DNA from 4 places in the Streptomyces sp. NPDC056161 genome. Region 2 is predicted to be linked to each of the others. Evidence: riboswitches for the same ligand, from Rfam matches in the RefSeq annotation. Region 2 holds a riboswitch; each other region holds the start of a gene.

Region 1 (6,993 bases), on a different contig from region 2:
GTCCACCAGCGTGTTCAGGAGGTCCATGAGGCCCGATCCTGCCCTGTGGCGCCACCCCAGGCCAAGGAGGGTTCGTACAACGGAGGCCATTCGATGTAGGGGTATTGCCACACAGTGGGTGGCTGATCGTCCGGCTAGTGTCTGTCCACTGCCTACAAAATCACCGGAGGGGCCATGACGTTCGGCTGGATCGACGAGCAGGCGCGGCTGCGCCGCCGGGCCGGACTCGTCCGCACCTTGCGGCCCCGCCCCGCCGACTCGCCCCTCCTCGACCTCGCGGGCAACGACTACCTGGGACTGGCCCGGCACCCGGAGGTCGCCGCGGGTGCCGCCGGCGCGGCGCATGCCTGGGGCGGCGGCGCCACCGGTTCCCGGCTGGTCACCGGCACCACCGAGCTGCATGCCGAACTGGAGCGTGAGCTGGCCGCCTTCTGCGGCTTCGAGGCGGCGCTGGTCTTCTCCTCCGGGTACGCCGCCAATCTCGCCGCGGTCACCGCGCTGGCGCCGCACGGCTCCCTGATCGTCTCCGACGCGGGCAACCACGCCTCCCTCATCGACGGCTGCCGGCTGGCGCGCGGTGTCACCCGGGTGGTCGCACACGCCGACCCGGACGGGGTGCGCAAGGCACTGGACACGCACGCGGGGTCCGCGCTGGTCGTCTCCGACACGGTCTTCTCGGTCGACGGGGACGCCGCGCCGCTCGCCGCCCTCGCCGAGGCGTGCCGGGAGCAGGGCGCCGGGCTGCTGGCGGACGACGCCCACGGGTTCGGTGTGCTGGGGGAGGGCGGCCGGGGAGCCCTGGACGCCGCCGGTCTCGCGGGCGCCGATGACGTCGTCGCCACGGTCACGCTGTCCAAGTCACTGGGCAGCCAGGGCGGCGCCGTACTCGGTCCCGCGCGGGTCGTCGACCATCTGGTCAACTCGGCCCGTACGTTCATCTTCGACACGGCCCTCGCGCCCGCGGCGGCGGGCGCGGCGCTCGCGGCCCTGCGCGTGCTGCGGCGCGAACCCGAACGTGCCGCACGCGCGCGTGCGGTCGCGGCCGAGTTGTACGCGCGGCTGACCGCGGTGGGCCTTGAGGCGGTCCGTCCGGACGCCGCGGTCGTCTCGGTGCGTGCGCCGTCCCCGGAGGGTGCCGTCCGCTGGGCGGCGGACTGCCGTGCGGCGGGCCTGGCCGTGGGCTGCTTCCGTCCTCCTTCCGTGCCCGACGGTGTCTCACGGCTCAGGCTGACCGCCCGTGCGGACCTCTCCGGGGCCGATGTCGCATGCGCTGTCCGGGTGATCGGCGAGGCGCGACCATGAGTCGGCGTGACACGGCCGTGCGCCGCCGGGGCGGAAACGATCGGATTCGGTCAGGAATCGATCGGACAGTGGGGTAGGGGGGTCAACGCAGTGCGGCGACGAAACCCGCCCAGCTCCCGGGGGAGAAGAGCAGCGCGGGTCCGGTCGGGTCCTTGGAGTCGCGCACGGCGAGCAGTCCGGTCCACGGACCGGAGCACGGCCGCGCCGCCTCCACGCAGTTGTTGGCGCCCGTGCTGTAGCTGCTGCGCAGCCAGTGCACAGCGGACAGTTCGGAAGTGGAAGGTACGTTCCGAGGCAGTGCAGTCATGGTGCCTCCTTACGGGCCGTCACCTATCCCGGCGATGTAATCCAACGAGTCCTCGGGGGAAAGAGCGTGGAACTGAAGGGTGTTGAAGGCATCTGTGTATGCCTGGAGGTCTTCTTTCCGCTCCAGGTAGAGGCTACTCGTCAAATGGTCGAGAACAACAACATCCAGATCAGATGTGTTCGGAAATGAGAAGATAACGAAAGGGCCGGTGATCCCGATGTGCGCTCCGGCGGCGAGCGGCAGCACCTGGAGCCTCACCTGGGGCAGGCGTGCCGCTTCCATGAGCCGTTCCAGTTGCCGGGCCATGACGTCGGGACCGCCGACCTCGCGGCGCAGCACCGCCTCGTCCAGTACGGCGCTCAGCTCCAGCGGCGGCTGGGAGCGCAGCACGTCCTGCCGGGCCAGCCGCACCTCCACCAGCGTGTCCAGCCGGTCCTCGGCGAGGCCCTCCACCGCCGCCCGGGTCACCGCGCGGGCGTACTCGGGCGTCTGCAGCAGCCCCGGGACCACCGATGTCTCCAGCGTGCGCATCCGGCTGGCCTGCGACTCCAGGCTGATGAAGTCGCGGTAGGTGGGCGGCAGCACCCCGCGGTAGGCGTGCCACCAGTGGTGCCGGCCGCCGACGTTCTCGGACCCCGCCAGCACCAGGAGCAACTCCCGCAGCTGGGTGTCCGTCACACCGTAGGCGTCGAGCAGTAAGCGCACATCGGTCGGTTTCACGCCACTGGCGCCCGTCTCGACGCGACTCACTTTCGACTGGTGCCAACCCACCAGCCGGGCCGCCTCACCGCTTGTGAGACCCGTGCCGGTGCGCAGTGCACGCAGTTCGGCGCCCAGTTTCCGGCGGCGCACCGCGGGACCGTGCTGCATGGGCTACTCCTTACTCCTTACGAGCCGCCCAAATACGCTCTGCCGTCGCAGAGTTCACCGCTTCGAGCGACAGATATATGCATATCTTGGTGGATCGACCCTCGTGACCGACGCGGTAATGGCAGTCTGGCGACGAAGCACCAGTCCGGGACCGTACTCGAACCATCCGCTCCATGTCGGACTGCGGTCCCGTGGGAAAGGGGCGAGATCGCCATGGCAGACCATCTGGAAGTATCCGTCACTCTGCCGAGCGACCCCGCCTCGGTCTCCGCTGCCCGCTGCCATGTGATGGGCACCCTCGCGGAGTGGGGCATGGCACCGGACACGGACATCGGCGACACGGTCCGGCTCATCGTCTCCGAACTCGCCACCAACGCCGTACAGCACACTTTCGGCCAGTCACCCACCTTCACGGTGGACCTGGTGCTCGACCGTGACGAACACCTGCGCATCGGTGTCACCGACAGCCATCCGCGCTTCCCGAAGAGACTCCCCGCGGCCGTCCAGCAGGACAACGGCCGCGGCATGGTCATCATCCGCTGGCTCACCGCCGAATGCGGCGGCAAGCTGCACGTCCGCCCCACCCGCGAGGGCGGCAAGACCATCTCCGTCGAACTGCCCTTCACCGTGCCGGCACAGCCGGTGACGGCGGTGGGACAGCAGGAACCGTAGCGGTCACACCTGGTGCGCACGGCCGAACGCCCCGCGCAGCAGCGCCCGGAAGGCATCCGCCGCCGGCGCCACCTCGTCCGCGCGGTGGGCGACCAGGATCGTACGGCGCATCTCGCCCCCCTCCAGCGCCCGCACCCCGACCGGCGTGACCGCCGTGCGCGCCACCATCTCGGGTACGACGGCCACCCCGAGCCCGGCGCTGACCAGCGCGCACACCACCGCGTACCCGGGGGTCGGCACCAGCACGGACGGCGTGGCCCCAGCCGCGGCCAGCAGGGACTCCACGCCCCGCCGGGCCGGATGGTCCGGGGCCATGCTGATCAGCGGCTGCCCGGCGAGTGCGGACAGCGGCAGCCGTGCGGCGCCGTCGCTCAGGGCGTGCCCCGGGGCGGTCACCAGGACCAGTTCCTCCACCAGTACCGGCTCCAGCCGCACCGAGGACGGCACCGGGAAGGGCTCGGCCGGGTGGTAGGCGTGCGTCAGCGCGAGGTCCACCGCACCGGCCGCGACGGCCGTCACCCCGTGCGGCGGGTCGTGGTCGGCGACCGACAGCTCCACGTCCGGATGGGCCCGGCGGAACGCGGCGAGGACCGGGGGCAGCAGATGGATACCGGCGGTCGGGAACGTGCCGAGCCGGAGCGTGCCTCCCGCCAGGCCGGTCAGCCGGGCCAGCTCGTGCCGGGCGCGGTCCAGTTCGTCGAGGATCCGGCGGGCCCGCGCCACCAGCAGCTCGCCCGCGTCGGTCAGCCGTGCGCCGCGGTGGTGCCGGACCAGCAGAGCGGCGCCCGCCTCCCGCTCCAGCTTCGCCAACTGCTGGGAGAGGGCGGGCGGCGTGTAACCGAGCCGTTCGGCGGCGCGTGTGATGGACCCCGCCTCCGCCACCGCGACCAGCGCGGCCAGTCGTGTCGGGTCGTACATGCCCTGCCTGCCCGGAGAAGTGCCTGACTGAAGAAGTGCCTGACTGAAGAAGCGCCGCGCGGTCCGAAAGAGGAGCCGGTGCGGGGAGGCGGCGGGCCCGGAAGGTATCCAGCCTGAAGAAACGCTTAAGGATAACCCAGGGGATCCGAAATACCTGCTGAGGGCATGTGCACGGCAGGCTGGTGCCATGGACGGTCAGCTCATCGCCTTCACCGGGATCGCCGCCGGCATGGTCGCCCTGCCGGGCGCCGACTTCACCGTCGTCGTACGCAACGCGCTCGTCTCCCGCCGGCACGGCGTCGCCTGCGCGCTCGGCATCGCGGGCGGGCTGCTCGTGCACACGACGCTTGTGGTCGCGGGGGTCGCGGCGGTCCTGGTGGCGGTGCCCCCGCTGTTCCGCGCGCTGCAACTGCTCGGCGGGGCCTACGTCCTGTACCTCGGCGCACGGACCCTGTGGTCCCTGCGCCGCCCCGCCGCGGAAGCCGGGCCGCCACCGCCGTCGGCCGCGCATCCGCTGCGGCAGGGGTTCGTCACCAACGCCCTCAACCCCAAGGTCTCACTGACCTTCCTCAGCCTGCTGCCCCAGTTCGTGCCGCGGGACGGCCCGGCGCTGCCCAGGACGCTGCTGCTGGCGCTGATCGTGATCGGACTGACCCTGGTGTGGTTCCCGGCGGTCGCGCTGCTGGTGGACCGGCTGGGCCGGTGGCTGCGCGAGCCACGTGCCGCGCTGGCCCTCGGCGCGGGCACGGGACTGGCCCTGGCGGCCCTCGGTGCGGTCCTGCTCCTCGAACCGCTGCTGTCCTGATGCCGGCTCAGCCGTGGGCGGGCGCCGAGGGGATGACGGCACGCCAGGGGCCGGCATCCCCTCGGACCGGTTCAGTTCACCCGTCCGTACCAGACTCGCCTGGTCCAGATCTTTTCCAGCCGCACCACGTCCCCGGTCTTCGGGGCGTGCCAGATCTTCCCCTTACCTGCGTAGATGCCGACGTGGTAGACGCTGGAACCCACATGGAAGAACACCAGGTCTCCGGCCTTGCGGCTCTTGACCGAGATGTGGCGCGTCTTGTTGTACTGCTGGGCCGCCGTACGCGGCAGGGCCTTGCCCGCCTTCTTGAACGAGTACAGCGTGAGCCCGGAGCAGTCGAACCTGCGCGGGCCGGTGGCCCCCCACTTGTAAGGGGAGCCCTTCTTGGACGCCGCGACCTTGAGGGCCCTGGCTCCCATGGTGGCCGCCTCTGCCTCCGGTGCCAGACCAGGGGCCACGATCGAGCCGCCCACGGCGGCGAGGGTGAGCGCCGAGGCCGTACCGGCCCGCGCCATCAGCGATGGGACACGATTGAGCGCAGTCATGCACAACCCTTCGTCAGCCGCCTGTGAAGGATGACCTGTCGGATTCGGGCTGGCGAAGTTGCCCGGCCGCGTCGCCACGGCTTCACCCCAAGGGCCGCTCGGACCGGACCTGCGTCCGTCCCGGCGACCCGTCGTGCCTGGGTCCTCCACTCCTGCCGATCCACTCCTGTCGACCGGGCATCCGGGCGGCGGCAGGACTCGGCGTCCGCCCGGACCGCCCCGCCGTGTGGCGGGGGCTTGTCGTCAGACAGGGATCTTCACTCACAACTGTCAGAAAATCCCAATGCAACCGGCGATGTGTGTCTTTGCTCACCACCCACCTGTTTGGGTGGACGGCGGTCCATTCCGTCCCTGGCCGAGACGCCGACGAGCCCTCGGACCAGCACGGGAGCACTTCGGCGGCTCTGTCGGCCACGCGCCCCGCACCCTCTTCGAGGTCCCGAAAAGGGACCTCTGCCTACGCTGAACAGGGGTACGTCGGTTGGGTCGTTTCAGCCCGGCCGCCGGCGTCGCGTCGACGTGGCGGACCGCGCGGGGTCCGGGGAACCCCGCATCACCCCGGGCCGTCCGGTGGCAGCGCGACCCGGGCGGTGCGCCGCTCGCCGTCCAGTACGCGCAGCGCCCGCGCCGGCGTCGCCGCGTGCAGTTCGCGCTCGCCCCGCAGGTGCATCAGGGCGAGCGCGTCCCGCAGCTCGACCGCCGTGCGCGCCAGCGCCTGGGCGGCCCGCGGCGCGGGGTAGGTGTCCGCGCCGTGCGCCGGGTTGATCCGGCCCAGCAGGTCGACCGCTTCGAGGCAGCGGTCGATCAGTTCGCCCTCTGCGCGGGTCAGGGAGGGCAGCGGCGGAAGTTCCGGCGGCAGCATCCGCGGCTCACCCGGCGTCCGGCGTGCGCGTGGCCCCGCGGCTGCGGACGATGTGGTCCACCAGGCCGTACTCCAGTGCGCCTTGGGCGTCCAGGATCAGGTCCCGCTCCAGATCCTCGTGGATCCGCCGAGGGGTGCGTCCCGTATGGCGGGCCAGGATCTCCTCCTGGAGGGCGCGGACGCGCGTCAGCTCCTCGGCCTCGATGACGAGGTCGCTGGGCCGGCCCTGTACCGGCCGCGGCAGTGACGGTTGCCGAAGCAGCAGCCGTACGCCCGGCAGGGCGAGCCGCTTGCCGGGCGTGCCGGCCGCGAGCAGCACGGCCGCCGCGGAGCCTGCCTGCCCGAGGCAGAGGGTGTCCACGTCGCAGGCGAGGTACCGCATGGTGTCGTAGATCGCCGTCATCGCGCTGAACGAGCCGCCCGGGGAATTGATGTACAGCGAGATGGGCCGGTCCGGCGCGGCGTGTTCGAGGTGCATGAGCTGCGCCATCACGTCGTTCGCCGCCGTGTCGTCGATCGGCGTGCCCAGGATGACGATGCGGCCTTCGAGCAGTTTCGAGTACGGATCGAGCGTGCGCAGACCGCTGCTCGTGCGCTCGGTGAACTCGGGCAGAACCTGACGGGCGGACGGTCGGATCATGACGTACCCCTCCTCGCGGCACAGCCGCTTCCGGCAAAAGCTCTCTGTAAAAAATGTACAGGACGTACAGAC
Region 2 (6,993 bases):
GAGGAACGGGCCGAGGGGCGCGGCCTCCCACGCCTGGATGTCCCGCGCGGACCAGTCGTTGAGGAGGCACAGCCCGAAGACGTGTGCGCGGAAGTCGCCCAGCCCCACCGGCTCGCCCTGCCGCGACGGCATCCCGACGACGAAGCCGACCTCGGCCTCGATGTCCAGCTTCACCGTCGGCCCGAAGACCGGGGCCGGGTCGGCGGGGGCCTTGCGCTGTCCCGACGGCCGTACCACCTCGGTGCCGGAGACCACGACCGTGCCGGAGCGGCCGTGGTAGCCGATCGGCAGGTGTTTCCAGTTCGGGGGCAGCGGCTCCGGGGCATCGGGGCGGAAGATCCGGCCGGCGTTTCGGGAGTGGTGTTCGGAGGAGTAGAAGTCGACGTAGTCGGCGACCTCGAAGGGGAGGTGCAGGGTCACCGACGACAGCGGGTGGAACAGCGGCTCGATCGTCTCCCGGTGGGAGGGGACCGTCACCCACGCGGTCAGCGCGCGCCGCACGTCCGACCACGCCGTGCGGCCCGCGGCGAGCAGCGGGTTGAGGGTGGGTCGTGCGAGCAGGGAGACATACGGCGAGCCGAGCGCGGCGGCCGCGGCCCCCGCGTCGAGCACGTGGTCGCCGAGCCGGACGCCGACTCGCCGCTCCTGGCTGCCGAGGGGCGAGAACACGCCGTACGGGAGGTTGTGCGGGCCGAAGGTGTCGCCCTCGGGGACGTCGAAGGGGGGCATGGGTGGTGCCTCGCTCTCATCCGTGCCGTGCATGGCCAGGGGTGCCATGGTTCGCGGCACACGTTACGGGTGTGGCGCCTTCCAGGGCAGTGTCTAAAGAGTTCGCAATGTCCAAATAGGGCTTGTTGTCGGAGGGGGCAATTCCGGCTTAGCGTCCTTCGGGGGACGCGGACGGGGTGGGTCCGGTCCGTGGGGGGACACGTGGGGGGACCCGTGGCCGGCGATGCCGTCAGCATGCCTTTCCGGGCGGACCGTGAGGTGCCCGGCCTGATCGTCAAGTTCGGTGACTACCCCTTGCACCACGGTGGCGTCGGAGCGATCCGCAGCCTGGGCCGACTGGGGGTGCCCATGTACGCGATCACCGAGGACCGCTACACGCCCGCGGCGTCCTCCCGTTATCTGGAGCGCGCGTTCGTCTGGCCGACGAGCGGTGCGGAGGAACCGGGTTACCTGGTGGAGGGTCTGCTGCGGGTCGGCCGGCGCATCGGCCGGCCCGCCGTGCTCATCCCCACCGACGAGGAGGCGGCCGTCCTGATCGCCGAGCACCAGGACGTGCTGGCGGACCGGTTCCTCTTCCCGCGGGTCGATCCCCGCCTGCCACGCCGCCTGGCCAGCAAGCAGGGGTTGCACGAGTTGTGCGCACAGCACGGTGTGCCCAGTCCGGTGGCGTCCTTTCCGCGGTCGTACGACGAGGTCGTGGAGTTCGCCGAGCGGGCCCGGTTCCCGGTGGTGGCCAAGAACCGCGAGGCGTTCGTACGGCGTCGGCGGCCCGCCGTGAACGGCACCACCAAGATCGCCACCCCTGCCGGGCTGCTCACCCTTGCGCGTGACTGGGGCGAGCGGCCCGGTGTCATCCTCCAGGAGTACCTGCCGCGGGAGGAGGCCGAGGACTGGATCGTGCACGCCTGCTTCGCCGCGGACTCGACGCCGCTCGCTCTGTTCACGGGCGTCAAGGTGCGCTCCTGGCCGCCGCACGCGGGCATGACGGCGCACGCGTACGTCGTCGACAATCCGGAACTCGCGGATCTGGCCGTGCGTTTCATCAAGCAGATCGGCTTCAGCGGCATCGTCGACCTCGACCTGCGCTACGACCGGCGCGACGGACGGTACAAGCTCCTCGACTTCAACCCCCGCATGGGCGCCCAGTTCCGGCTCTTCGAGAACGGGGCGGGGGTGGACGTCGTACGTGCCCTGCACCTGGATCTGACCGGCCGTCCCGTTCCGGAGGGGGAGCAGCGCGCCGGACGCCGCTATGTCGTGGAGAACATCGACCTGGCCGCCCTCATCGCCTACCACCGCAGCGGCTATACGACGCCGCACGCCCCGAACCGGCCGAGCGGGACGGAACTCGCCTGGTTCGCGGGTGACGATCCGCTGCCGTTCCTCACCATGCTCGCGCGGTTCGTGCGGCCGGGCGCGAAGCACCTCTATCAGTTGTGGCGGAGCAACCGCAGCGGCGGAACCGCCACCTCCACCAAGTGCATGAAGCGGACGAAGCGCGCGACATGAATGAAGCACGTGAAGCACGTGAAGCACGTGAAGCACGTGAAGCACGTGAAGCACGTGAAGCACGTGAAGCACGTGAAGCACGTGAAGTGCGTGAAGCACGTGAAGTGCGTGAAGCACGTGAAGTGCATGAAGTGCATCAAGTACATGAAGTACATGAAGTACGCGAAGTGCACGAAGTAGGTACCACGTCCTGGGGAGGGACTTCGTGATCCGACCGGTAGCAGTCATCGGTGCCGGGCCCTTCGGCCTGTCCACCGCCGCCCACCTCAAGGCGGGCGGGATCCCCGTGCGCGTCTTCGGCGACCCCATGGTGAGCTGGCGCGACCACATGCCCGCCGGGATGCTCCTCAAGTCGACCCCGGCGGCCTCCACCATCGACGCACCGCGGCGCGGCCACACCCTGGCCGACTACTGCGCCGTCGCGGGCATGGCGCGGCTGGTCGGCGACGAGGACATCGTCCCCGTCGAGACGTTCGTCTCCTATGGGGAGTGGTTCCAGCGGGAACTGGTGCCCGGCCTGGAACGGGTCCGGGTCGTCTCGGTCGACCACCGCCCGGACGGCGGCTTCGAGGTCGAGCTGGACTCGGGCGAGTCGTTCACGGCGCGCGCGGTCGTGGTGGCCACCGGTCTGTCGGGCCTGTCCCATCTGCCCCGGGAGCTGGCCGCCGCCGCGACGGACGGGCCCGCCCCGACCGGCCCGGTGTCCCACAGCTGCCAGCACCACGACCTCACCCGGTTCGCCGGCCAGGAGCTGATCGTCGTGGGCGCCGGCCAGTCCGCGCTGGAGACGGCGGCGCTGGCGGCCGAGGCGGGCGCGCGGGTACGGGTGGTCGCGCGGCGCCGCGTCGGCTTCGGCGCCCCTCCATGGCGTCAGCCGCGGCTGCGCCCCGGGTCACCGTTCGGCCGAGCCTGGTCGCTGTGGGCCCTCAGCCACTACCCGCAGCCCTACCGCTACCTCCCTGCCCGCACCCGGCACTATCTGGTCCGCCGGGTGCTCGGCCCGCTCGGCGCCTGGTGGCTGCGGGACCGCTTCGAGGGCAAGGTGCGGGTCGAGGAGATCGACCGTGTCCTGGGTGCGGAAGCCCTCGACGGGGCCCCGGTTCTCACGGTCCGTACCCGTGCCGGTGCCACCGGCCGACTGGTGGCCGACCACGTCATCGCGGCGACCGGCTACCGCGTCGACATAGCTGCGATGGGCTTCCTGGCCCATGGGCTTCGCACCCGGCTGACCGTCAGCCGCGGCACTCCGAAGCTCGGCCCGGGATACGTCTCCTCGGTCCCCGGCCTCTACTTCACCGGCCTGCCCGCCGCGGCCTCCTACGGACCGGTGATGCGCTTCGTGTGCGGCACCGAGTTCGCCTCCCCGCGTCTGGCCAGACACCTGGTGGCGGCCCACGGCTGAGACGGCCGCCGCCTCCGCGTCACGACTGCACAGGGGGAAGGGTCGCTGAACGTACGGGAGACGGGCGCGAGGGCGCGAAGAAGGGGAGTGGGAGGAGGAGAAGGGGAGCGGGAGGAGAAGAAGGGGCGTGGGAAGAGGAGACGGACGCCACGGCGCGGCGAGGAGGGGCGGGAAGCGGACGTGAGTCGGAGCGGCGCGCTGTCCGTATTCTCGGATCATGGCCGCTCCTCCCGCATTCTCACTCGTCGCCACCGACCTCGACGGGACGCTCCTGCGTGGTGACGACACCCTCTCCGACCGGTCCCTCGCCGCGCTCGCGCGCGTGGCGCGGGCCGGTGCCCGGCACCTGGTGGTCACCGGGCGCCCCGCGCCGCGGGTACGGCCGCTGCTCGACAGACTCGGCGGCGAGGGGCTCGCGGTGTGCGGACAGGGCGCGCAGTTGTACGACGCCGGCGCGGACCGCCTGCTGTGGTCGGTCACCCTGGACCGGGAGTTGGCCGAGACCGCGCTCGGCAAGATCGAGGCCGAGGTGGGGGAGGTGTACGCGGCCGTCGACCAGGACGGGGTGGACGGGCTCACGCTCATCGAACCCGGGTATCTGATGCCGCATCCGACGCTGCCCGCGGTACGCGTCGAGCGGCGCGATGATCTGTGGTGCGCGCCCATCAGCAAGGTTCTGGTGCGGCATCCGGCGCTGTCCGACGACGAGTTGGCGACGACGGCGCGCGCGGTCGTGGGCTCCCTGGCGAACGTCACGATGTCGGGGCCGGGGACAGTGGAGTTGCAGCCGTGCGGCATCACCAAGGCCACCGGTCTGGCGCTGGCCGCGGAGCACCTGCGACTGGGCGCGGACCGGGCCGTCGCCTTCGGCGACATGCCGAACGACATCCCGATGTTCCGGTGGGCCGCCTACGGGGTGGCGATGGGGGGAGCACACCCCGAACTCAAGGCGGTGGCCGACGAGATCACGACGTCGAACGAGGACGACGGCGTGGCCGTCGTCCTCGAACGACTGTTTCCGTGAACGCCGCGAACGGTTCTTCCGCGAACGGTTCTTCGGTGAGCGGCGGGTCCGTCAGTAGGCGCTGTTGACGTTGTCGATCGAGCCGTAGCGGTGGGCGGCGTAGTTGCACGCGGCCGTTATGTTGGCGACGGGGTCGTAGATGTCGTTGGACGTGCCCGCGACGTGGTAGGCCCGGAACGTCGGGTCGATCACCTGGAGCAGGCCCTTGGACGGGATGCCCTTGGCCGCGTTGGAGTCCCAGAGGTTGATGGCACGGGGGTTGCCCGAGGACTCGCGGATGATGTTGCGGTAGATGCCGTTGTAGGTGCCCGGGATCTTGTTGCGCGCCATGACGGCGAGCGACTCGCGGATCCAGCCGTCGAGGTTGTTCGTGTATCCGGCCGTCGTCAGGGCCGTCGTGGTCCCGCTGACGGCCGTCGTGGTCGCGGTGGTGGCCGCGTGGGCGCCGGCGGCGCCGATAAGAGGCAGGGCGAGTACGGCGGCGCCCGTGCCGGCCACCGCGAGGGTGCGAGCGAGGCGGTTGACGCGGTGACGGCGGTGCTGAGCGGCAGCAGACATGGTGTTCCTCTCCGGCGCCTGCGAGGTGAGCTGTCGGGTTCGGGCGGGGGAGATGCCCGGCCGGCCGCCACATGGCGACTCGGCTTCACCCCTAGCCGTTCCGGTCGGCTGTGCCGTCCGGCCCGGCGACTTACCTGGGTCCCCCGCTCCTGCCGTGCGAATTTGTGTTCGTCGATGGGTCGCGACGGGTGGCGGCAGGATTCGGCGTCCACCCGACTGGCCCGGAAGCTATGCGACCGCACATGCCGGAAACAAGTACCGGATTCATAGCTCATGCCGATTGACTGCGGGATGAGGGGTATGACCGGTAGATCCTTTGCGACTGCCAACGGTCAACTGGGCGACTGGGAACGGCGGGTTGAGGGTGCGGTCCGGGCGCCGACACGCCGTCGCGTGTGACTCAAATCACCCGTCTCGGGCTCGAAGTGCATTAAGCACCAAGAGGAATTGAGGTGGCAATGGCGGCAAAACGGTCACTTCACCCCATGGTCCCCGGAATTACCTTTTCTCGTGCCCGGCGGAAGGCCGCCTCGGCGCCTGTCGTGCAGATCGCCTTGTCGGCGGGGTGGAAGTGGCTTGCGTCACAGGTGAACCCCCGGGTGGGCCCGGACCGCGGTGTCCCGCGTGGATCCGGTCGGTGCAGGCGGAACGGCGGGTCCGAGCGGGTGCGTGCACGGGCCGACGCGGGGCGCGCCCGACGATCGTGTGTGTCTCCGGTGCGGCATCGCACTACTCCGGACGGTCTGAACTATCCGAATGGTCCGAATCATCCTGATTGTGCGGGCCGTTCGAGTACACCCGCTCGCCGGTGCGGCACGGAGTGACTTCCTTCCGCCTTTCTTCCGCCTGCCTTTCGTCTCCCTTCTGTCTCCCCTGCACCTTCCTTCCGCCTGGAGCCTGTGCGCGAGGTATGTCACCCGGGGGACGGCCAGGCGGGCTCGCCGACCGGGCGGCCTTGGAGGAAGTGCGGTCTCCTTGAGGAAGTCGACGGCCGGTCCGGGTGACGGGCCGTGGTCGGGGTACTGGTGCGACCAGGGGCCGATCAGCCGCGCGGACACGGTCGTGGGGCAGAGGCTCGACCAGACGGAGGACGGTGTCGTGGTACGGGACGTGTCAGCAGCCCACCGCCGGCCCTGCCGCCTTGGTGGCACCGCGTGCCGCGGCCTCACCGGTAGGGCTGTACGTTTCGCTGCCGCTGCCGCTGCCGCTGCCGCTGCCGCTGCCGCTGTCCGCGCCGCCGGACCCGCACCCGCCGGCACCCCCTCGCTGTTGCCGTACCCGTGCGCGTCGACCCGGACGGACGTATGGCCGTGTCCCGCGTGCCAGGGGTGCCGCCGGGCGTCGCGTGGCGCGGTCCGTCGGAGAGCCGGTCCGGGGCGCATTCGCCGAGGTGGGCCGGTACGGATCGGCCGTCGGTGGGCGCCGCACGCGCGTATCGGTGGGCGCCACGCGCGCGTGCAGAAGTGTCCCGTCAGTGTCCCGTCGGCCAGAGGGGATCCGGAGGTCTGTGTGAGCGGTTTCGTGGGGGAGCGACGTGCGGATGTGCCCGGTCTGCGTTCCGAGGCAGTAGCGGGGCAAAAGATGTCATATCCCGCCAGCTCCATAAATATCGGGTTGTATCAACTGGTCAGCAACATACCGGCCGTGATCCGGTACCGCCCGGCCTGGGCCGTGGGCGCTATCGGTGATCGAAACCTGACCGGATACGCTGACTTGAGTGATGGCGCCGACCTATCGACACACCGTGTAACCGCCAGCAGACACCAGCAGA
Region 3 (6,993 bases), on a different contig from region 2:
GGCCGCTGTTCCCGGTCGAAGTAGAGCTTCGTCAACTCCAGCATCGATCCGGAGGGCCGGATCCGGGCGGGCCCCCCGGGGTTCTGGAAGACGCCGTCGGCGAAGTGGGGCGAGCTGCGGATGCGCGCCAGGCGGTCACCGCCCGGGTCAGCGCCGAAGGCCGCGGGCTGCAACGCGCGGAGCCCGGAGCTCGGGGAACGCAAACCGGACACGGTACCTCCTGGTGGAGTGGGTGAGGCCATCCATTATGGGTGGCCCCTGCGACAGTCCGGCGCCATCGGGGTGACCGGCGGCCGGGCGCGGGAACGGCCGGGCGGGGCGCTCGTCCGGGAACCGGGCCGGGGCCCCAGGCCGCCGCGGGCGGGGTCGCGCCGAGCGGGCGTCCCGGGGCGGGACCGGTCCGTCGGACCCGCCCCGGCGGTTCAGGCCACCGACGCGATCCGCGTCCTGATGTCGTCGGGGGACACCGCGCCCTTGGCCGTCACGTGGTCCCCCGAGGACTCGCCGCGCAGCCGCCGGCCGATCCACGGCACCAGGTGCTGCCGGGCCCAGTGGACGTCGTCGCGGCGCACCTCCAAGGTGCCGCGGGGCGGGAGCGGCGGCCAGGGCTGTTCCGGGTCGGCCGGGACGTCGAGGCCGAGGACCTGTCCGGCCCGCAGGGCGACGCGTGTGTGTCCCTCGGGTGAGAGGTGCAGCCGGTCGTCGTCCCAGGCCCTGCGGTCCTGCACGGCCTTCAGGGACCACAGGTCGAGCACCGGGCAGCCGTACCGGTCGGCGACGGCCCGGACGTGCCCGTTGTAGGTGGCGATCCTGCCGCGCAGATGCTTCAGCACGGGTACGCCACGGGTGTCGAAGCCGGTCGTCACCAGGACCGTGCCGGCCGCGTCCGCGAGCCGGGCCACGGCCCGTTCGAAACGCTCGGCCACCTCGTCGGGGTCGGTGCCGGGGCGCAGGATGTCGTTGCCTCCCGCGCAGAACGAGACGAGGTCCGGCGCCAGTTCGACCGCCCGCGGGACCTGCTCCGCCACCATCTGGTCGAGCAGCCTCCCGCGCACCGCGAGATTCGTGTATCGGAAGCCGCCTTCGGGCCGACGGTCCGCGAGCAGTACCGCGAACCGGTCGGCCCAGCCGACGAACGCCCCGTCAGGGCCGGGGTCGCCGACGCCCTCGGTGAAGCTGTCCCCCACCGCCACGTACGACCCGATCACCGCTGTGTTGTCACTCTTCGAATCGTCTGCCACGTCGGGCCATGATTCACCTTCCGATGTGACCTACGCGATCGTAGGAAGGGGTTGACGAACGGTGAGATAAGACACTCGCCAAGAGTTTCCCAATGCGGGAATAGGCCGGGGAACAGGCGCGTTCCCGCGTCAACCGCTCCGCCACCGCCGTCAGACGACCACGCCGTGCGAGCGGAGGTAGGCCAGCGGGTCCACGTCCGAGCCGTACTCCGGCGTGGTACGGATCTCGAAGTGCAGGTGCGGGCCGGTCACGTTGCCGGTCGCGCCGGACAGGCCGATCTGCTGGCCCTCGGTCACGGTCTGGCCGGCCGAGACGGACAGCTGGGACAGGTGGGCGTACTGCGCGTAGTAGCCGTCGGCCAGCCTGACGACCACCTGATTGCCGTAGGCGCCGCCCCAGCCCGCGGCGACGACCGTGCCCGCGGCGACGGCCTTGACCGAGGTGCCGGTCGGCACGACGAAGTCCACGCCGGTGTGGTAGCCGCTGGACCACATGCCGCCCGCCACGTGGTAGCCGGTGCCGATCCTGGCGCCGAGGACGGGGAGGCCGTAGCCGGTGGAGGTGCCGGTGCCGACGGTGCGGTCCGTCCGGCCGGCCGAGGCGTCGGCCGCCGGCACGTACGAGGACCGGGACAGCCGGGACGGCTGCGCGGAGCGGGTGTCCGGCTCGGCCCACCCGCCGAGGGTGAGTTTCAGACCGGGGCGGACCAGCGACGGGTTGCCGCCGATGGCCGGGCGGTTGTCCTGGTAGATCCGCTGCCAGCCGCCGTTGACGTGCTGCTCGTCGGCGATCTTGGCGAGCCAGTCGCCCGGCCGCACCACGTAGGTGCGGGCGGCGGAGTCCTCGGCGGCGCGTCGCTGTTCGGCGGCGCCGCCGGCAGACCTGACGGTCCTCTCGGCGACGGACCGGGGAGCCTCCCCGGGGGCCGCGGCGTGCGCCGCGGTGGTTGCGATGAGCGGCAGGGCCAGTGCGGCTCCGCTCGTTCCGGCGACGGCGACGGCGACGGAACGGGTGCGGCGCTGGGGCCTCGGACGTCGGTGCTTTCCCTTCGCGGGCATGGCGCATTCCTCTCCGGCGCCTGCGAGGTGAGCTGTCGGGTTCGGGCTGGAGCTGCCCGGCCGCGCGCGGGGCGTGGCTTCACCCCTTGCCGTCCCGGAGACCGGGTCCGGCGGTCGTGCCTGGTGGGTCCCCCGCTCCTGCCGTGCACGGGTGGGTGGTGTGTCCGGTGTCCGGGCGGCGGCAGGATTCGGCGGTCCGTCCGGATCGGTGGCGAACGTAAGCGAGCGGGACGCAAACGGACAAGGACCCGTTCCATCCCGTACAGGTCTCACTCGATCCATTACGGGAATTCCCGGTCACCGTCCGTGCATGTCAGCGGGGTGGCCGTGGCCAATTCGCCCGCCCGGACCATGCATTACGTGAGCATGACAGGCGACCCACCGTCACGATATGACCCTCCTCACCCCCCTGGCCGCATAAGCTCGTAATTCCGGCAGAAGGGTCAGACGCGGCGCAGCCGGATGACCGTGGCGTCCAGGTCACCACGGAGCGCGGTGTGCAGCCCGTGGTGCAACAGCACGGCACCACGGTGCACTTCGCCCGTTTCGCGGCATTCGTACGACGCCGACGGGTCGAGCCCGCGCAACCGCACCGCCGGCACGGGCTCGCCGTACCGCTGCGCCTGGAGCCAGGCCAGGACGACGGTCTCGTCCCCGCGCAGATACTGCACCGCGCTCAAACCGCCCTCGGGAGGGCGCAGTCGGTACAGCTCGCCGTGCTGCACCACGGGCCGGATCTCCTTGTAGAGGCTCACCCACTGCCGAGCCTCGGCCAGTTCCTCCTCGCTCCACTTGGCGAGGTCGCCGCCGACCCCGAGGACGCCGGCCATGGAGCTGACGAAACGGAAGCGCAGACTGCTGGCCCGGCCGTTGAGCTGTGTGTTCGGACTGTCGGTGACCCAGGCCGCCATGATCCGCGCGGGATGGATCTGACTGAAACCGTGCTGGATGGCGAGCCGATCGAGCGGATCGGTGTTGTCGGAGGTCCACACCTGATCGGTGCGGCTCAGGATCCCGAGGTCGATGCGGCCGCCGCCGCCCGAGCAGGACTCGAAGGCCACGCCCGGATGGGCGGCGCGCAACCGGTCCAGCAGCGCGTACAGGGCGCGGACATGGTCGACCCACAACCGCTGCGGGTACGCCTCCCCGGGCCAGCCCGCGTCCGTGAAGCAGCGGTTGAAATCCCATTTCACATAGTCGATGGGGGCGCTGGAGAGCAGCGTGTCCAACCGCTCCCACAGGTACTCCTGGACGTCCTCGCGGGCGAGGTTGAGGACCAGCTGATTGCGCAGTTCCGTCCGCTTTCGTCCCGCCTGGTACTGCACCCAGTCGGGATGCGCGCGATACAGCTCGCTGTCGGGGTTGACCATCTCCGGCTCGACCCAGATGCCGAACTGCATGCCGAGGGCGTGCACCTGGCCGGCCAGTGGAGCCAGCCCCTGCGGGAACCGGTCGGGGTTGGGCGTCCAGTCGCCCAGCCCGGCCCGGTCGCTGGTCCGGGCGCCGAACCAGCCGTCGTCCACCACGAACAGTTCCACGCCGATCTCCGCCGCGCGCCGGGCGAGCGCGGCCTGCTGGTCCTCGGCGATGTCGAAGAACGTGGCTTCCCAGGAGTTGAACAGCACGGGCCTGTCCCGGTCCGCGTCCGGGACGACGTACGCCCGCTGGTAGGCGTGCCAGGCGCGGCTCGCGCCACCGAAGCCGCCGTCGCTCCACAGTCCCGCGAAGACGGGGCTGGTGTACGACTCCCCCGGCTCCAGCATCAGCAGGCCCGAGTCGTCGTACCCGGCGCCGCCGGTGATCTGCACACGCGCGTCCGGAAGTTGGGCGACGGCGATCCGCCAGGAACCCGACCAGCCGAGCGCGCAGCCGTACACCTCGCCGCGCTCCTCGGTGGCGTCGGTGTCGAGCGCCACCCAGGGCAGGTACTGGTGTCCGGTGTGACCGCGCCGGCTGCCGATGACCTTCTCACCGTAGGTCAGCGGACCGCTGGTCAGCCGCGACTCGGCGGCCCAGCGGCCGTGCAGCTCGGACAGCCGCCAGCCCTCCCGGTCGGGCAGGGTCCAGGCGGCCGGGTCCGCGCGCAGCAGCTCCACCCGCGTGCCGCCCTCGTTCACGAGGCCCACCCACCGCTCGACGACGTCGCCGCGCATCCGGTAGTGGAGGGTGATGACCAGCCCCTCGTCCCGGAAACGCAGCCTCAGTTCCCCGTCCTCGGCCGCGTGGCCCTCGAAGACCCATTCGGTGCCGCGGCGCTCCTCCGTGCGGACCGACAGCGCGGGCCTCACGAAGCGCGGGCCGCCTTCGACCGGATACTCCTCGTGCCCGTCGAGCGGCGACTCGAAGCCCCGGTAGCCGGGCAGCGGACGGGCGGCCAGGGCCTCGGCGTCGGCGAGCGCGACGGCGGGACCCCAGTGCAGGTGCAGCAGTTCGTCCGCCTCGGTGAGGTGCAGCGCATAACTGCTGTTCGGGCCGCTCAGCAACCACGTACGGCCGTCCTCGGCGATGTCCACCATCGAAACCTCACAGGAGCCCACAGATCCACTCACGCCTCAACATCATCAAGGGCCGCGGGCCCCGGTGGCAACGCCTGTGGACATCTCGTGGCCCGGGAAAAGCTTGTCGTATGGTCGACAGCGTGCCCGTCGACGAGAAGCGCCGACGGGCTCCGACCGGGAGGAGCCCCCCGTGACGCAGCAGGTCCCGTCGACCGAACCCGAGCTGGCCGGCGTGCGCAACTTCCGTGACGTGGGCGGGCTCCCGGCCGAGGACGGACGGCGGGTGCGGTACGGGGTGCTGTTCCGCAGCGGCCACCTGGCACACGCCACCAAGTCCGACGCCGCGTTCCTGTCCGCCCTGGGCCTGCACACCGTCTTCGACTTCCGCAACGCGGCCGACCAGCGGCTGGAAGGGCCGGACGTCGAACTGCCCGGCGTGCGCAACGTCAACCTGCCCCTGACCGACCCGGCGGACGGCGCCGAGTTCTGGACGATGGTCCGGGACGGCGACCTCGACCAGCTGCGCACGATCCTCGGTGACGGCAAGGCCGCGCGGCGGATGGTCGTCTCCTACCGCGCGATCATCGAACAGCGCACCGCCGAGCACTCCCGGGTGCTGCACGCGCTGGCCGAGGACAGCGTGCCGGTCCTGATGCACTGCGCGGCCGGCAAGGACCGCGCGGGCCTGTCCATAGCCGTGACGCTGCTCGCCCTGGGCGTGGAGCGCGAGGCGATCCTGGCCGACTACCTGAAGTCGAACGCCACGCACCGCCGCTACCGGGTGCGGCGCAGCGGCAGCGCCGAGTCGGCCTACACCCCCGAGGTCATGGAGTTGCTCAGCCCGCTGTTCGACGCCCGCGCCGAGTACCTCACGGCCGCCTTCGAGACCGTCGAGCGGACCTGGGGCGGCGTCGACGCCTACCTGGAACAGGGGCTGGGCCTGGCACCGCGGACCCGGGAGCGGTTGCGCGAGCGCCTGCTCGGCTGACGGGGAGCGCCGCTCTGCACCAGGCCGACAGCCGGCTCACCCCTTGGCGCCCACCTCGAACAGCAGAAAGATGAAGCCGGCCAGGAGGTGTCCGGCGACGAGGTAGACGATCAGCCGGATCCACAGGGCGCGCGGGAACTTCTCCTCCATGTCGGTCATCGCGACTCTCCAGTGATCGGGCCCAGGCACAGTGCGGCCGTGGGACTTTGCAGCAGGGTGTGGACGAACAGCAGTTCCACCCCGTCGTCGTCCTCGGCGGCGAGGCGGTGCGGGGTCAGCGAGTCGAAGTGTGCGCTGTCACCGGGCGCGAGGAGATGCGCGGTGTCCCCGAGGCGCAGCCCGAGCCGCCCCTGGAGTACGTACAGCCACTCCTCGCCGGGGTGCACGCGCACGATGTCGCCCTGCGAGCCGTGCGGCACCCGGACGCGCAGGGCCTGCATCCCGCGGCCCGGTGCGCCGGCCTGCCAGTACGTCCAGCCGCCCGCGTGGGTCGGCTCCATGTCGGCGGCGCGCACGACGGCGTCCCGGTCGGCCACGGTCTCACCGAGCAGTTCCGAGACCGTCGTACCGTAGATGCGGGCGAGTGCCAGGAGCAGCGGCAGCGACGGCTGGCGCTGCCCGGTCTCCAGCCGGGAGAGATGGGCGGGCGACAACCCGGCGGAACGCGCCGCCGACTCCAGCGTGAGGCCGGTCCGGCGGCGCAACGAGCGGAGCTGCGGCGCTACGGCGGGCAACTCGGCTTCGGAGGAGCTCATGACTCCATTGAGCCGCAGATTTGCCTCATCGGCAAATTTCTTGCCTCAGAGGCAAACCGCGGGCGGTTCGGTCACCGGTTGGCGACCGCCTGCTTGATCAGCGTCTTACCGAAGTCCCACATCAGACCACCGCCGCTGTGCGCGTCGTCCATGACGGCGGTGAAGGCGTCGACGAACCGGTCGACGTCGGCCTCGTCGACGACCAGCGGCGGAATCAGCTTGATCACCTCCAGGTGGTCACCGGAGACCTGGGTCAGGATCCGGTGCCGCTGGAGCAGCGGGACCACCACCATCTGCGCGAACAGGCCCTTGCGCGCGGCCTGCAACATGGTCCAGCGGCTGCGCAGTTTCAGCGAACTGGGCCGGCCGAACTCGATGCCGACCATCAGACCCCGGCCGCGGACATCGGCGAGCAGTTCGTACTTGTCGATGAGCGCGGCCAGCCGGGACCT
Region 4 (6,993 bases), on a different contig from region 2:
TCCAGCCGCGCCGCAGCCGGGTGACCGCGGGGCAGGCGGACGCGCTCCAGCGGCTGTGGCCCAAGTGGGGGCTGGACATCGACGGCCGGCGGATCATCGACCTGGAGGAGCTGTTCGGGAACGAGCGGCCCGTCGTGCTGGAGATCGGCTTCGGGATGGGCGAGGCCACCGTGCGGATGGCCGCCGAGGACCCGGGGACCAACATCCTCGCCGTCGACGTGCACACCCCGGGGCAGGGCAACCTGCTCAGCCTCGCCGACCGGAACGGTCTGTCCAACATCCGGGTGGCGAACGGGGACGCCATCATCCTGCTCCGCGAGATGCTGCCCCCCGAATCGCTCGCCGGGCTGCGCGTCTACTTCCCCGACCCCTGGCCCAAGAAGCGGCACCACAAGCGCCGGCTGATCCAGCCGGAGTTCCTCACCCTGGCCGCCTCCCGGCTCGGACCGGGCGCGCTCGTGCACTGCGCGACGGACTGGGAGCCGTACGCCGAGCAGATGCTCGACGTGCTGACCGCGCACCCGGACTTCGAGAACACGCAGCCGGACGGCGGTTTCGCGCCCCGGCCAGGGTTCCGGCCGCTGACCCGTTTCGAGAGCCAGGGACTGGACAAGGGTCATGTGGTGAACGATCTGCTGTTCCGCCGCGTACCCCACCAGGGGCAGCGGCGAGAGCGGCGATGACAGCGGTTCCCCCACCGGATTCATCAGCAGGTGATCGTTAGGGTCGATGCCGTGGCCACCTTCTCCCCGTATCCGACACATCCCACCGGCGCCCCCGGCCCGGAGTTCCGGCCGGTGCGCTGGTGGCGGCGCGGGTGGGTGCGGTACGGGGCGCTGATCGCCCTGCTCGCGATCTCCGGGCTGGTCATCCTGGCGCTGGTGCGCGAGCAGACCGGCACGGAGGGGTTCCTGGTCGGCATCGGGCTCGCCGTGCTGCCCGTACCGCTGCTGCTGGCCGTCTTCCGGTGGCTCGACCGGGTCGAGCCCGGACCCTGGCGGAACCTGCTGTTCGCGTTCGCGTGGGGGGCGTGCGCGGCGGCGCTGATCGCCATCGTCGCCAACAGCTTCGCCACGAAGTGGATAGCCACCGCGACCGCGGACCCGAGCAACGCCAACACCCTCGGCGCGACCGTCATAGCGCCCGTCGTCGAGGAGTCCGCCAAGGCCGCGGCCGTCCTCCTGGTCTTCCTCTTCCGGCGGCGGAACTTCACCGGGATCATCGACGGGATGGTGATAGCCGGGGTCGCCGCCACCGGCTTCGCGTTCACCGAGAACATCCTCTACCTCGGTACGGCCTTCGGCACCGACCAGCTCACCGGCGACCGCGGCATCACCTCCGTCACCGCCGCCACCTTCTTCGTGCGCGTCGTCATGTCGCCGTTCGCGCACCCCCTGTTCACCGTCCTCACCGGCATCGGCTTCGGCTTCGCCGCGCGCGCCGCGGACCGCCGGCAGGTGCGGCGGGTCCTGCTGCCGCTGTGCGGGCTGCTGCCGGCGATGGGCATGCACGCGTTGTGGAACGGCTCCTCCGCCTTCGGCCGGTACGGGTTCTTCGTGGTCTACGCGGTGTTCATGGTGCCCGTGTTCGGCCTGCTGACCTGGCTGGCGGTCTGGACCCGGCAGCGGGAGCTGCGGACCGTGCGGGAGGAGCTGCCGGCGTATGTGTGCGCGGGCTGGCTGGGGCCGGCCGAGCCGTTCGCGCTGGGTTCGATGGGCGCCCGGCGGCTGGCCCGGGACTACGCGGGCCACCACCTCGGCAAGCAGGCGGCGCGGGCCGTGGCCCAGTACGAGGTGTACGCGACGTCCCTGGCGTTCCTGCGGCAGCGCGGGCGGCGGGGGCGGGCCGGGGCCGACTTCGTCGTGCGGGAGCGGGAGCTGCTGGCGGAGCTGTGGCAGCGGCGGCAGGTGGCACGGCCGGCCCTGGAGTACGCGGCCCGGTCGACCGCCCCGCACCAGTGGCCGGGGCACTGGCCGGGTCAATGGCCCGGTGCCTGGCCGGGTCAATGGCCGGGTGCCTGGCCGGGTCAATGGCCCGGTGCCTGGCCGGGTTCCGGCCTCTCGGCGCCGTACGGCTACTCAGAGCCGCCCGGCGGCCGTCCCACGGTGCCGTATCCGGCGTACAACCCTTACCGGTCCTGACGGTGGACACCGTGGTGAGCCGCGGGCGACGTGAGCGCGAGCGACGACGAGCGGGAAGGCCGATCGAGAAGGTCAGGCCGAGAAGGTCAGGCCGAGAAGGTCAGGCCGAGGCCCGGGTGAGGTGGTCCACCTCTTCCGTCGTGAGGATCAGGTCCGCCACGGCGAGCAGCGCCGGGAGCTGGTCCAGCCTCCGGGCCGAGGCGATCGGCGCGGCCACCGTCGGCTGGGCCGCGAGCCAGGCCAGGGCCACAGTGGGGACGGCGACACCGTGGGCCGCGGCGACCTCGTCCAGGGCCGCGAGGACCCGCTGACCTCGCTCGGTCTCCGCGAGCTGGGCCGCGTTCCCGCCGCGCCCGCTGTCCACCGTCGCACCGGGGCGGTACTTGCCCGTGAGGAAGCCGGCGGCCAGGCCGAAGTACGGCAGGACCCCGAGACCGGCGCGGGCGGCGACGTCCCGCAGGGGACCCTCGTAGGTGTCGCGCGAGACCAGGTTGTAGTGCGGCTGGAGCGCCACGTACCGGGCCAGGCCCTCGCGGTCGGAGAAGTCCAGGGACTCCTGGAGCCGTTCCGCGCTGATGTTGGACGCGGCGATGTGCCGCACCTTGCCGGCCCGCACCAGTTCGTCGAGCGCGCCGATGATCTCCTCGACCGGCACTTCGGGCTTGTCGAAGTGCGTGTAGTAGAGGTCGATGTAGTCGGTCTTCAGCCGGCGCAGCGAGGCGTCCGCCGCGGCCTTGATGTTGGCCGCGGACAGGCCCGGGAATTCGGGGTGCTGGCTGACCTTGGAGGCGATCAGGACGTCGTCACGGTTTCCGCGTGCCGTGAGCCAGTTGCCGATGACCGTCTCGGACTCGCCGCCCTTGTTCCCCTCGATCCATGCCGTGTACGCGTCGGCGGTGTCGATGAGGTTGCCGCCGGCCGCCGTGTAGGCGTCCAGGACGGCGAAGGACGTCGGCTCGTCGGCGGTCCAGCCGAAGACGTTGCCGCCGAGGACGAGCGGGAAGATGTCCAGGTCGGAGGAGCCGAGTTTGTGTAGGGAAGTCATGTTCACCTTCAACGCACTCGTCGGAGGTCACGATTCCGTCGGCGGGCGCAAAGACCCCGTAAACACCTGACCGGCAGCCCTGGCGTCGGGGGGATGCCGTCAGGACCGCCGGGGATCAGGGGTGGGTCAGGGGGTGAGGCCCTTGCCGCGCAGCCAGGTCATCGGGTCGATGCCGCTGGCCTGGCCGCCCGGGTGGACCTCCAGGTGGAGGTGCGGGCCGGTGACGTTGCCGGTGGCGCCCACGCGGCCGATGACGTCCCCGGTGGTGACCTTCTGTCCGACGCTCACGTTGATCGACGACTGGTGGCAGAACCAGAGTTCGGTGCCGTCGTCGAGGGTGAGGATCGTGCGGTAGCCGTAGGAGCCGGCCCAGCCCGCCTCGGTGATCGTGCCGCTGTGGATGGCCTTGATCAGCGTGCCCGTGGGGGCGGCGAAGTCGAGACCGGTGTGGTAGCCGGAGGACCACATGGAGCCCGGCTGGCCGAAGGTACCGGTGATCGTGTACGAGGGGGTCGGCAGCGTGAACTGCTTGGCCAGCGCGGCCAGGCGCTCCTCCTCGGCCTTCTTCTTGGCGGCGGCCTCCGCCTTCTCCTTGGCGGCGGCGGCCTTGGCCGCGGCCTCCTTCTCCGCCTTGGCTGCCGCGTCGGCGGCCTGCTTGTCGGCGGCGGACACGGCGGCGGCGACGGCCTTGGTGTGGGCCTGGTCCTGCTGCTGCTCGGCCTGGGCCATGATGCGGTTGCGCAGCACCTCACCGGCGTCGGTGGTGCCGTCGGCGCTGTCGGCCTCGGTCACGCCGACGCTGCTCAGGGCGGTCGTGGAGCCCTTGGAGGGCTGCGCGGAGGAGTCGTCGCCCAGCAGGGAGCCGACGGAGGGCAGGTCGGGCATGGAGATGGACACCGGGGGCTTGCCGGTGTTGGCGCTGGCCATGCCGCCCGCGCCGACGGCGGCGATGACGCCGACGCCGAGGACCGTGGAACTGCGGGCGAGTCCGCCGCGCTGCTTGGCCACGCGGTGCCGGCCGCGTATCGGGCGGACGGAGTCCTCGGTGGGGTTCCATTCCCCCCAGGTGCCCTGGCCCTCGTCGGCGCCGTAGCCGCCGTAGGCAAAGGTCTCGGTGCCGTACTGGTTGGGCGCGTAGGGGGCTTCGGGGGCAGGCCGATTGGACGCCACTCGGGCGTACTCCTTTCCTTCCTCCGCCTACCGGGTTAGCTGACGGGTTCGGAGCAGGAAGGTCTCCTACGCGCGTATACCAGCCGTGTCTCCACGGTGGTGTCCGCGTGATTCACCCCAAGGTGGTGGTTCCCCGGTTCCCTTGCGGGATTCGGCGCGTGCGCACGGAGCCGCCTCTGGTGACGGCTGGGACGACCGCGCTGCGTTATCGAACGTTAATAGACTCGGCGGCCAGATTCCAAGCCGTTCGGCTTGATCCTTAACGCGATCGGGCGCGGACTTAGCGGTCATGACCGGCGAAAATCGGGCGACTTGACCTCGGCCGCATGGAAAGTCCGAAGACCCGGCGGACTTGACGGTGTTTCAGTTGTTATGCGGAGGGAGGTCGCCCGATCACCCGCCGTGACAATGATCAAGGGGCGATGCGCGGGTCGGTGAAAACACTCAGGGCCGGAATCCTAGGAATGGGATTCCGGCCCTGGGCCTTCAGTAGCGGGGACAGGATTTGAACCTGCGACCTCTGGGTTATGAGCCCAGCGAGCTACCGAGCTGCTCCACCCCGCGTCGGTGATGACAACTATACGCCATGCGCAGGGCAGCGAACGCACACTCGCCGGTTCGGCTCCCGCCCGGCCGAGCGGATGGCCCTCGGCCTCCCGCTCGGCCGAGCAGAAGGCCGATCGGCTCCCGCCCGGTCGCACAGGGGGCGGTGCGGCTCCCGCTCAGTCGAGCAGATGGCGGTTCGGCTCCTTGGCCGCCGCCTCGTACTCGGGCAGTACGACGACGTCGGCGCCCGCGGCCGTCAGCAGCCCGCTCCCGTCGGCCCCCGCCACGAACGTGTCGGGCTCCCGCCAGGCGGTGACCACCCGCCGCACCCCCGCGTCCAGGATCAGCCGCGCGCAGGGGGCGGGGCGCGAGGCCCGCCGGGCGCACGGCTCCAGGCTGCTGTAGACGGTCGCCGAGGCCAGCCGTGGATCCGCCGGGTCGGTCTTGGCGAGCGCGGCCTCCTCCGCGTGGACCACGGGGTCGTCCGCCTCCCGGGAGAACCCGCGGGCCAGCTCCGTACCGTCCGCGGCCACCACCACCGCGCCCACGCTGAACGCGGTCCGCGAGGGCGGGCACAGCGCCGCCAGTTCGCAGGCGATCCGCATCCAGTGCCGGTCCGCGGCGGCGGCCGTCCGACCGGTTCCGGGCGCGGTCGGCTCGTAGCGCAGCAGCACGACGTCGTCGATCCGCCGGGTCTCCAGCAGCCTGAGGCGTCCGCGCTGGTACTCCCCCGGCCCGAACAGCCGGGGCGCCCCGGGGTCCCCGACCAGCAGCGGCGCGACGACGAGCTGGAGTTCGTCGGCGAGGCCCTGCCGGAGCAACTGGGTGTGGACGGTCCCGCCGCCCTCGACCATCAGCCGCCGCACCCCGCGCTCGGTGTGCAGGTGCCCGAGGAGCGCCCGCCAGTCGAGGCCGGGGCCCAGCGGGACGATGTCGGCCGCGAGTCCGGCGCGCCGGGCCCGCTCGGCGCCCCCGTCCGTCGTGTAGAGGACCTTCTCGCCGCCGGTGTGCCAGAACCTGGCGTCCGGGTCGAGGTCGCCCGAACCGCTGACGGCGACCTTGAGCGGGTACTCCGGACGGCCGGCCGCGAGCCGGGCGGCCCGCCGTTCGGCCGCGTCGACCAGGAGCCGGGGGTTGTCGGCGCGGATCGTGCCCGCGCCGATCAGGATCGCGTCGACGGACGCCCGCACCGCGTCGACCCGGTCGAAGTCGGCCGGGGAGGAGAGCAGGAGCCGCTCGGGGCCGGTGTCGTCCAGACAGCCGTCGAGGGAGACGGCGGCGGACAGCAGGACGTACGGGAAGGGCATCTGCGTGCTCCAGTGGGAGACGTGCGGCTGGGCGGCCGGGCGATCGGTCCGGGCGGGCGATCGGTCCGGGCGGGCGATCGGTCCGGGCGGCGGGACACGGGGCCGGGGTCTGGGGTCTGGGGTCTGGGGTCTGGGGTCCGGGCCTGGGTCTGGGTCTGGGGACCAGGGTCTGGGGATCGGGGGCTGGGGATCGGGGCTTGTTTCACGACGGGCTTGCTTCAAGGTTGAAGCAAAATTACACGGGCCACCTGCCGACCCACGGGTCCGGCCGCCGCGGGAGCGGTCACGGCCGCGGGTCACCGCCTCGATCTCCGCCACCGGCGCGGTCACGGCCGCGGGTCACCGCCTCGGTCACCGCCGCCGTCCCGGCAGCAGCCGCGCGGGCAGCAGCGCCAGGGCGAGCAGGGCCGCCGCGACGGCGTACGCGGTCCGGAAACCCGCCGGGTCCGGGCCGACGGCGCCCAGCACCACCGTGAGCAGCGCCGTCCCCACGGAGGCCCACAACTGCGAGTTGATGCTCAGCGCCGTGCTCGCCGCGGCCACCCGGTCGTTCGGCAGGTCGCGGGTGGCCGCGGTCATCGTGGGCATCAGCACCATGCCCGTGCCGACGCCCATCACCGCGGCCGCGGCCACGACCCGCCAGAGCGGCACGCCGTCCTCGCCGACCTGAAGGGCGGTCAGCGCCATGCCGAGCGCGCCCACCGCCGTCCCGGCGGCGACCATGCGCCGGGGCGGGACCCGGTCGACGATCCGGGCCGCCACCTGCATCGTCGTACCGACGGCG

What was found. Region 2 has a riboswitch for cyclic di-AMP ahead of ACFC09_RS19905 (transglycosylase SLT domain-containing protein). Riboswitches for the same ligand answer to the same signal wherever they lie in the genome.
Region 1: linked by a shared signal. The riboswitch ahead of ACFC09_RS38270 (C40 family peptidase) and the one ahead of ACFC09_RS19905 (transglycosylase SLT domain-containing protein) in region 2 are both predicted to bind cyclic di-AMP.
Region 3: linked by a shared signal. The riboswitch ahead of ACFC09_RS45200 (peptidoglycan DD-metalloendopeptidase family protein) and the one ahead of ACFC09_RS19905 (transglycosylase SLT domain-containing protein) in region 2 are both predicted to bind cyclic di-AMP.
Region 4: linked by a shared signal. The riboswitch ahead of ACFC09_RS15820 (M23 family metallopeptidase) and the one ahead of ACFC09_RS19905 (transglycosylase SLT domain-containing protein) in region 2 are both predicted to bind cyclic di-AMP.

What each region holds. Positions count from the first base shown of each region.
Region 1 covers NZ_JBHJUV010000061.1:32,163-39,155, reverse strand. The annotation lists gene bioB (biotin synthase BioB) at 1-27, opposite strand, end outside; gene ACFC09_RS38300 (8-amino-7-oxononanoate synthase) at 175-1,302, shown strand; gene ACFC09_RS38295 (DUF397 domain-containing protein) at 1,385-1,609, opposite strand; gene ACFC09_RS38290 (helix-turn-helix domain-containing protein) at 1,619-2,479, opposite strand; gene ACFC09_RS38285 (ATP-binding protein) at 2,693-3,151, shown strand; gene ACFC09_RS38280 (LysR family transcriptional regulator) at 3,155-4,069, opposite strand; gene ACFC09_RS38275 (LysE family translocator) at 4,257-4,874, shown strand; gene ACFC09_RS38270 (C40 family peptidase) at 4,946-5,419, opposite strand; cyclic di-AMP (ydaO/yuaA leader) riboswitch at 5,422-5,633, opposite strand; gene ACFC09_RS38265 (hypothetical protein) at 5,973-6,281, opposite strand; gene ACFC09_RS38260 (ATP-dependent Clp protease proteolytic subunit) at 6,289-6,921, opposite strand.
Region 2 covers NZ_JBHJUV010000020.1:19,636-26,628, reverse strand. The annotation lists gene fahA (fumarylacetoacetase) at 1-729, opposite strand, end outside; gene ACFC09_RS19925 (ATP-grasp domain-containing protein) at 964-2,238, shown strand; gene ACFC09_RS19920 (hypothetical protein) at 2,235-2,447, shown strand; gene ACFC09_RS19915 (NAD(P)-binding domain-containing protein) at 2,444-3,640, shown strand; gene ACFC09_RS19910 (HAD family hydrolase) at 3,858-4,664, shown strand; gene ACFC09_RS19905 (transglycosylase SLT domain-containing protein) at 4,716-5,222, opposite strand; cyclic di-AMP (ydaO/yuaA leader) riboswitch at 5,225-5,399, opposite strand; partial or broken gene ACFC09_RS19900 (hypothetical protein) at 6,191-6,800, opposite strand.
Region 3 covers NZ_JBHJUV010000113.1:1,151-8,143, forward strand. The annotation lists gene ACFC09_RS45190 (MBL fold metallo-hydrolase) at 1-212, opposite strand, end outside; gene ACFC09_RS45195 (SGNH/GDSL hydrolase family protein) at 423-1,208, opposite strand; gene ACFC09_RS45200 (peptidoglycan DD-metalloendopeptidase family protein) at 1,392-2,300, opposite strand; cyclic di-AMP (ydaO/yuaA leader) riboswitch at 2,305-2,464, opposite strand; gene ACFC09_RS45205 (alpha-galactosidase) at 2,744-4,816, opposite strand; gene ACFC09_RS45210 (tyrosine-protein phosphatase) at 4,989-5,786, shown strand; gene ACFC09_RS45215 (DUF6126 family protein) at 5,823-5,945, opposite strand; gene ACFC09_RS45220 (helix-turn-helix domain-containing protein) at 5,942-6,541, opposite strand; gene ACFC09_RS45225 (aspartate aminotransferase family protein) at 6,613-6,993, opposite strand, start outside.
Region 4 covers NZ_JBHJUV010000014.1:165,416-172,408, reverse strand. The annotation lists gene trmB (tRNA (guanosine(46)-N7)-methyltransferase TrmB) at 1-683, shown strand, start outside; gene ACFC09_RS15830 (PrsW family intramembrane metalloprotease) at 735-2,141, shown strand; gene ACFC09_RS15825 (aldo/keto reductase) at 2,242-3,186, opposite strand; gene ACFC09_RS15820 (M23 family metallopeptidase) at 3,313-4,356, opposite strand; cyclic di-AMP (ydaO/yuaA leader) riboswitch at 4,364-4,523, opposite strand; tRNA gene ACFC09_RS15815 (tRNA-Met) at 4,847-4,920, opposite strand; gene ACFC09_RS15810 (dihydrofolate reductase family protein) at 5,079-6,209, opposite strand; gene ACFC09_RS15805 (DHA2 family efflux MFS transporter permease subunit) at 6,561-6,993, opposite strand, start outside.